Halioglobus japonicus: one gene and its partner. The main gene of each other region encodes a partner of the protein of the gene in region 2 in a complex. Links are inferred from orthologs where the notes say so. Each region holds a gene or a part of one and is shown on either strand. Other genes may lie near its edges.

What was found. Proteins that work in one complex are often made in the same cells at the same time.
Region 1: the proteins of mfd (region 2) and uvrA are in contact, whole or in part, in a crystal structure (PDB 4DFC), measured with the Escherichia coli proteins. The link is inferred for Halioglobus japonicus from one-to-one orthologs.

Annotation. Positions count from the first base shown.
Region 1 is NZ_CP019450.1:1,343,297-1,346,732, forward strand. Bases 70-3,436 are described here. They hold uvrA (excinuclease ABC subunit UvrA), read right to left. Parts: upstream 3,117-3,436; coding sequence 270-3,116; downstream 70-269. Other genes in these bases: BST95_RS06420 (LytR/AlgR family response regulator transcription factor), read right to left, coding at 70-265; BST95_RS06430 (MFS transporter), read left to right, coding at 3,236-3,436. In the rest of the region: more of BST95_RS06420, read right to left, coding at 1-69. UniProt on the Escherichia coli protein: The UvrABC repair system catalyzes the recognition and processing of DNA lesions. UvrA is an ATPase and a DNA-binding protein. A damage recognition complex composed of 2 UvrA and 2 UvrB subunits scans DNA for abnormalities.
Region 2 is NZ_CP019450.1:2,405,339-2,409,375, forward strand. What follows is about bases 29-3,996. They hold mfd (transcription-repair coupling factor), read right to left. Parts: upstream 3,694-3,996; coding sequence 229-3,693; downstream 29-228. Other genes in these bases: BST95_RS11370 (CsiV family protein), read right to left, coding at 29-229; BST95_RS11380 (glyceraldehyde-3-phosphate dehydrogenase), read left to right, coding at 3,845-3,996. Also shown: more of BST95_RS11370, read right to left, coding at 1-28; more of BST95_RS11380, read left to right, coding at 3,997-4,037. UniProt on the Escherichia coli protein: Couples transcription and DNA repair by recognizing RNA polymerase (RNAP) stalled at DNA lesions. Mediates ATP-dependent release of RNAP and its truncated transcript from the DNA, and recruitment of nucleotide excision repair machinery to the damaged site.

The sequences.
Region 1 (3,436 bases), 1.1 Mb from region 2 along the record:
GTAGTGCGTATTCGTCGTAGGCGGTGCAGAACACGATAGCTGGCGGGGCTTCCAGTTCTGCCAGTGCCGCAGCAACCTCGATACCGCCCAGTCCGGGCATGCGAATGTCGAGCAAAATCAGTTCGGGCAGGTGTTGCCTGGCCAGTTGCAGTGCGGCCTCCCCGTCACTGGCCTCCAGGCAGTCTGCGTCGGGGCGTAGGCGCGCCACCAGTCTCAGTAACCGCTCGCGCGCCAGGGGCTCGTCGTCGACGACCAAGATTTTCATGGCTTCAGGCGGCCTTTTTGCCCCGTTTGGGTTTGAGCATGGGGGCGAGGAACTGGCCGGTGAAGGAGCCCTTGGTCTTGGCGACCTCTTCGGGCGTACCAGTGGCGATAATCTGGCCGCCGCCGGAGCCACCCTCGGGGCCGAGGTCGATAATCCAGTCGGCGGTTTTAATCACGTCAAGGTTGTGTTCAATGATGACCATGGTGTTGCCGTGGTCACGCAGGCGGTGAAGCACCTCCAGCAATTGCTTGATGTCCTCGAAGTGCAGGCCGGTAGTGGGTTCATCAAGAATATACAGGGTTTTGCCTGTGTCGCGCTTGGAGAGCTCGCGGGATAGCTTGACTCGCTGGGCTTCACCGCCGGAAAGCGTGGTCGCCGCCTGGCCCAGGCGAATATAGGACAGGCCAACATCCATTAGTGTCTGTAGCTTGCGGTTGATGGCGGGCACGGCTTCAAAAAACTCCAGCGCGTCTTCCACGGTCATCTCGAGCACTTCGTTGATGTTCTTGCCCTTGTAGCGGATTTCCAGGGTCTCACGGTTGTAGCGTTTCCCCTTGCACACGTCGCAGGGTACATAGATGTCCGGCAGGAAGTGCATCTCCACCTTGGTCACGCCGTCGCCCTGACAGGCCTCGCAGCGTCCACCTTTCACGTTGAAACTGAAACGTCCCGGCTTGTAGCCGCGTGAGCGCGCTTCCTGGGTGCCGGCGAACAGCTCGCGCACGGGCGTGAAAATGCCGGTATACGTGGCCGGGTTGGAGCGCGGTGTGCGGCCGATCGGGCTCTGGTCGATGTCGATACATTTATCGATATGGTCCATGCCCTCGATACTGTTGTAGGCCGCCGGGGTAAGGGTCGTGGCGCCGTTGAGCTCGGTGGCCGCCAGTGGGTAGAGCGTGCTGTTAATCAGCGTGGATTTCCCTGAACCTGAGACGCCGGTGACACAGGTGAGCAATCCCACCGGCACCTCCAGAGTGACGTCCTGCAGGTTGTTGCCGCGCGCACCGGACAGGACCAGTTGTTTCTTCGGGTCTGCTTCGGTCCGCTTTTTCGGTACCTCAATTTTGCGTCGCCCGGAGAGGTAGTCACCGGTGAGGGACGCTTTATTGGCCACAATGGCTTTCATCGGGCCTTCCGCGACTACCTGCCCACCGTGCACACCGGCGCCGGGGCCAATATCGATAATGTGGTCGGCGGTGCGAATCGCGTCCTCATCGTGCTCGACCACCAGCACGGTGTTGCCGAGGTCACGCAGGTGCGTCAGGGTGTTGAGCAGGCGTTCGTTGTCGCGCTGGTGTAGGCCAATAGAGGGTTCGTCGAGGATATACATGACGCCGACAAGCCCGGCGCCAATCTGTGACGCCAGACGGATACGCTGGGCTTCGCCGCCTGACAGCGTCTCTGCGCTACGGTTCAGGGTCAGGTAGTTGAGGCCTACGTCGACCAGGAAGCGATATCGGGCGCGTAACTCCTTTAGAATCTTGTCGGCAATTTCGCCTTCGCGACCCTCCAGTTCCAGTGCATTGAAGTAGTCCTCAGCTTCACCCACAGACATATCGGTAATGGCCGGCAAATTTCGCTCATCCACGAATACGTGGCGGGCATCCTCGCGTAGGCGCGTGCCGCCACAGTCGGGGCAGGGGGCTGTGGTCAGGAACTTGGCCAGGTCCTCGCGCACAGAGTTCGAATCGGTGTCGCGATAGCGCCGCTCCATGTTGGGGATAATGCCCTCGAAGGGATGGGTGCGCTTGAACACGTCGCCGCGATCGTTCACATAAGCGAAGGCGATCTCAGTCTTGCCCGACCCGTGCAGGATTACCTGGCGATGTTTCTTGCTCAGTGATTCAAATGGCGCATCGATGTCAAATCCGTAGTGCTCAGCCAGCGACGTGAGCATGTGGAAGTAGTAGACGTTACGCCGGTCCCAGCCGCGAATTGCGCCCTCGGCGAGGCTCGCCTCGGGGTGCAGGACAATACGCTCGGGGTCGAAGTACTGTTTGACACCCAGGCCGTCACAGCTCGGGCAGGCCCCTGCTGGGTTGTTGAATGAGAACAGGCGTGGTTCCAACTCGTCGATGCTATGGCCACAGGTGGGGCAGGCAAAGCGAGCCGAAAAGGCGATATCGTCGCCTTCGCCGTCCATCCACGAGACGGAGGCCAGGCCGTCAGTGAGGCCGAGTGCGGTCTCGAAGGACTCGGCCAGGCGCAGGCCTAGGTCAGCGCGGACCTTGAATCGGTCTACCACCACCTCAATGCGGTGCTTCTTATTCTTCTCCAGCTCTGGCACGTCGTCCAGGTCGGTGACGATGCCGTCGATGCGCGCGCGCACAAAGCCCGATGCGCGAAGTTCTTCAAAAACGTGCAGATGCTCACCCTTGCGGTCGCGGACAACGGGCGCCAGCAGCATCAGTTTACTGCCCTCTGGCAGTGCCAGCACGCTGTCCACCATTTGGCTCACCGTCTGCGCCTGCAGGCTGAGCCCGTGCTCAGGGCAGCGGGGCTCTCCCACCCGTGCAAACAGCAGACGCAGGTAATCATAGATCTCGGTGATGGTGCCCACGGTGGACCTTGGGTTGTGCGAGGTCGACTTCTGCTCGATCGAAATCGCTGGCGACAGGCCTTCGATGTGGTCCATATCGGGCTTTTCCATCATTGACAGGAACTGCCTGGCATAGGTGGACAGGCTTTCCACGTAACGTCGCTGCCCTTCCGCGTACAGAGTATCGAAGGCCAGTGATGACTTGCCCGAGCCGGACAGACCCGTAATCACCACCAGCTTGTCGCGGGGGATGTCCAGGTCAATGTTCTTGAGGTTGTGCGTGCGTGCGCCGCGAACGTGAATAGTGTCCATGTCTGGGCCTTGATACCGCTGTGAAACCGAAACGGATCAGTGTACTGCTACCGGTACTGGGCATGCAAAGAGTAGTTGGGAACTGTTATTATTGAGCTCTGTATTTTGGCCACTAACCCATGATCACTGAACACCCCATGAGCCAACAGGAGCGGCGCACCGTCAGCTCCCTGGCGCTGCTTTACAGTTTCCGTATGCTCGGCCTCTTTATGGTCCTGCCACTGCTTGCGCTCTATGCCGAGGGGTTGGAGGGAGTGTCGCCCACTGCCATTGGCCTGGCACTGGGTATATATGGCTTGAGTCAGGCGCTGTTGCAGATC
Region 2 (4,037 bases):
CGGGGTGCTCGGCAAGGCGCGCTTCGACCTGGGCGGGATAAACGAGGAAACGACTGCTGCTCGGGTAGTTCAACTGGGGCAGTGGTTCCCACTGTTCGCTGGCGCTGCCCGTCTCATTGGCAAACACCATGAGCTCTACCTGATACCAGCGTTCGTTAGCCTGCGCTGCAGCGCTGAGCAGGCAGAGGGAGAGGGCTGTAGGGTAGAGCAGGTGGCGAGCAAGCGGCATCAAGCGGCAGTGTCCTTGGCGTCGGTGGTAAATGTCTGCAGCAGCCCCTCGATAAACTCCTGGCGCTGCAGGTTATCCGGTAGCTCGCGATCAAACCGCAATCGTGTGGCTCCGGCCAGTTTGTAAGCCCGTGGGTCCGACTGTACTAGCTTAACCAGTGCCAGCGGATCAACCCGGGTGCTTTCCTTGAAGTCGATACTACCACCACCGGGGCCCGCTTCAATGGCGCGAATGCCGAGTTTCTGTGCCTTGAGCCGCAGTCGCGAGGTCTGGAAAAGGTTGCCGACCTGCTCGGGCAACAGACCGAAGCGATCGATCATCTCTACCTGCAGCTCGCGCAGCTGGTCTTCGTCTGCGGCGGCGGCAATGCGCTTGTACAGTACCAGACGCGTATTGATGTCCGGTAGGTAGTCCTCGGGAATCAGGGCCGGCATATGCAGATTGACCTCGGTGCCGGCGTCGAGGGGCGCGTCCACATCGGGAATGTCACCCCGCTTAAGTGCGGCCACAGCCCTTTCCAACATGTCCATGTACAAGGCGAAGCCAACGCTGTGGATCTGGCCACTTTGCTCATCGCCGAGCAGTTCGCCGGCGCCGCGAATTTCCAGGTCGTGCGTCGCCAGCAGGTAGCCTGCGCCGAGATCGCCGGCAGCCTCAATCGCCTCCAGGCGCTTGCCGGCATCGGAGGTAATCGCCGAGCGCGGCGGGGTGAGCAGGTAGGCGTACGCCTGGTGGTGGGAGCGGCCGACGCGGCCGCGCAGCTGATGTAACTGCGCCAGCCCGAATTTGTCCGCCCGCTCGATAATAATTGTGTTGGCGTTGGGAATATCGATGCCGGTTTCGATAATCGTGGTGCACAGCAGAATGTGGTGGCGCTGGTGGTAGAACGCGGACATCACTTGTTCCAGTTCAGTCTCGCGCATTTGCCCGTGGGCCACACCGATGTTCAGCTCCGGCAGCAACTCGCGCAGTTTGCGGGCACTTTCCTCGATCGATTTGACCTCGTTGTGCAGGTAGTACACCTGCCCGCCGCGCAGGGTTTCACGCAACACGGCCTCTTTGATCAGGGCGATGTTGTGCTCGCGAATAAAGGTTTTGATCGACAGGCGCCGCGCGGGCGGGGTGGCGATAATCGACAGGTCGCGCATGCCGCCCAGGGCCATATTCAGCGTGCGCGGAATCGGGGTCGCTGTCAGCGTGAGAATGTCGACTTCCGAGCGCAGCGCTTTGATCGTTTCCTTTTGCTTCACGCCGAAACGATGTTCTTCATCGATGATGAGCAGGCCCAGGTCGGAGAATTTGAAATCTGACTGAAGCAACTTATGGGTGCCCACCAGAATATCCGTGTTGCCTGCGGCAATACGTTCGCTGACGGCCTTGATATCCGCCGCCGTCTTGAAGCGCGAAACCACCTCGATATTAACCGGCCAGTCGGCGAAACGATCGCAGAATGACTGGTAGTGCTGTTGCGCGAGCAGAGTGGTCGGCACCAGCACGGCCACCTGCTTTTTGCTCTGGGTGGCGATAAAGGCAGCGCGCATGGCCACTTCGGTCTTGCCAAAGCCCACGTCGCCACACACCAGCCGGTCCATGACCCGCGGACTGCACATGTCTTCCACCACGGCCTTGATAGCCTGTTCCTGGTCGGGGGTTTCCTCGAAGGGGAACGCCGCGGCGAATTTATCGTAGGCGATAGGATCGCATTCAAACTCGTAGCCCTTACGCGCTTCGCGGCGGGCGTACACCTCGAGCAGCTGCGCGGCGATGTCGTTGGCCTTTTCACTGGCCTTGCGGCGGGCCTTGTCCCACTGCTCGGAGCCGAGGGTGTGCAGCGGCGCGGCATCCGGGTCGGCCCCGGAATAGCGACTTATCAGGTGCAGCGATGCCACGGGCACATAGAGCTTGGAACCCTTGTTGTACTCCAGGGTAAGGAATTCTGCCTGTTGCCCATCCACGTCCAGGGTTTGCAGGCCCACATAGCGGCCCACACCGTGCTCCAGGTGCACCACCGGCACGCCTTCGCGCAGCTCGTTAATGTCGCGGAAAGCATTGGCGGCTGCAGCGTCTGAGGTTGCCTTGCGACGCCGGCGCTGGGCCACCCGGTTGCCAAACAGCTGGGATTCGCTGACCAGGGTGGGTTCGTCCGGCCCCTGGTACAGGCCGCGATCCAGCGGCGCGGTCGCAATCGCAAATGCATGGCCGGAAGTGACAAAGTCATGCCAGTTAAGCACTTCCGGCGGCTTCAGACCGAGTTCCTTCAGTGATTGCAGCAGGATCTCCCTGCGCCCGGCGGATTCTGCACAGAGCAACACCGGCCCGGCGTGGGTCTCCACGAACTTGGCCAGGTTCTGGGCCGCGGATACAACGGTCTGATCGGTGGATAGGTCTGGCGGGGGGAGCACGCCGCTGTCAGCATGGACCGGCGCGTCAGGGTTGTGCCGCAGCTCGAGAACAGGGAATCCCTTCAGGCCTCCGTAGAATTCATCCACTGGCACAAAGCCCCGGTCCGGCGGCAGCAGTGGCCGCCGTGGATCGATGCCGTACTCTTCAAATCGGGTGCCCACTTCCTGCCAGAAGTGGTTGGCGGCGCCATTGTGGTCGCCGATGGTTACCAGCGCGGCATCTTCCGGAAGGTAGTCGAACAGGGTGGCGCACTCGTCAAAGAACAGCGGCAGATAGTATTCACAGCCGCCGGGGCTGCGACCCGCGCTGACCTCTACATAGGTTGGACAGGCGTCGTGGTCGACATCGAAAGCGTCATACCAGTTCATCTGGAAGCGGCCGATACCGCGGGTATCCAGCGGGTACTCCCGGGCCGGCAGCAGGTTAATGGCCTCAACCTTTTCCACCGTGCGCTGGGTCTCAGGATCAAAGGTGCGCAGCGTATCGACCTCGTCATCAAGCAGATCGATGCGATAGGGCAGGGGGCTGCCCATCGGATATATGTCGAACAACGAGCCGCGCAGGGCAAATTCACCGTGCTCGAACACGGTGTCGACGTTGCGATAACCGTTGCGCTCGAGATCGCGCCGGAAACTATCGATATCGATCTGCTGATTGGCTTCCAGCACCAGGCTTGAGCCCGCCACATAGTGAGTCGGCGGCAGTCGGTGCATGAGGGTTGGCACTGGCACAATCAGAATGCCGCACCGGGTGCGTGGCAGGGTATGCAGGGTGTGCAGACGCTCGGAAATAATGTCCTGGTGGGGCGAGAAGTTGTCGTAGGGCAGGGTTTCCCAGTCGGGGAAGGCCAGAATGTCGAGCTCGCGATCCAGATAGAAGGGCAGTTCCCGCTCCAGGGCGATGGCCGAGCTGGTATCGGCCGTGATCACCACAGTCAGGCGCTCGGGGCTGGCGAGTTCGGCAATACAGCGGGCGTCGGCGCCGCCGTAGAAGGGGCCCATTGCGGTGCGGGAGCCCGGCTTTTCTGGCCAGGGCGTGTTGGCGACCAGGGATGTAAACATGTGTGCAGACTTGGCTCGTGCTTGCGGGCGCGCATTGTATCGTGCCAGACCCCGGTCCGTGAATATGTCCGTGACGGGTCGGTTGAATCAGGGCGTGCTAGGCTGGATAATACGCGCCCCCGACACACACAACACCGCAGGACAACACACCGTGACAGACCGCAAACGAGAGCGCCCGGACGATTACTTCTCTGATTGGAAGGAGCGCGAGGCCCTGGCCGAGGGCATGATCCCCCTGGTGGGGACCCTTTCCCGTGAAAAGAACGTGAAGTGTTACATCTATGGTAAATCCATGGTCAACGCTTCCGTGCTGCAGTTGATGAAAGACCACCGCTATGTGCGCC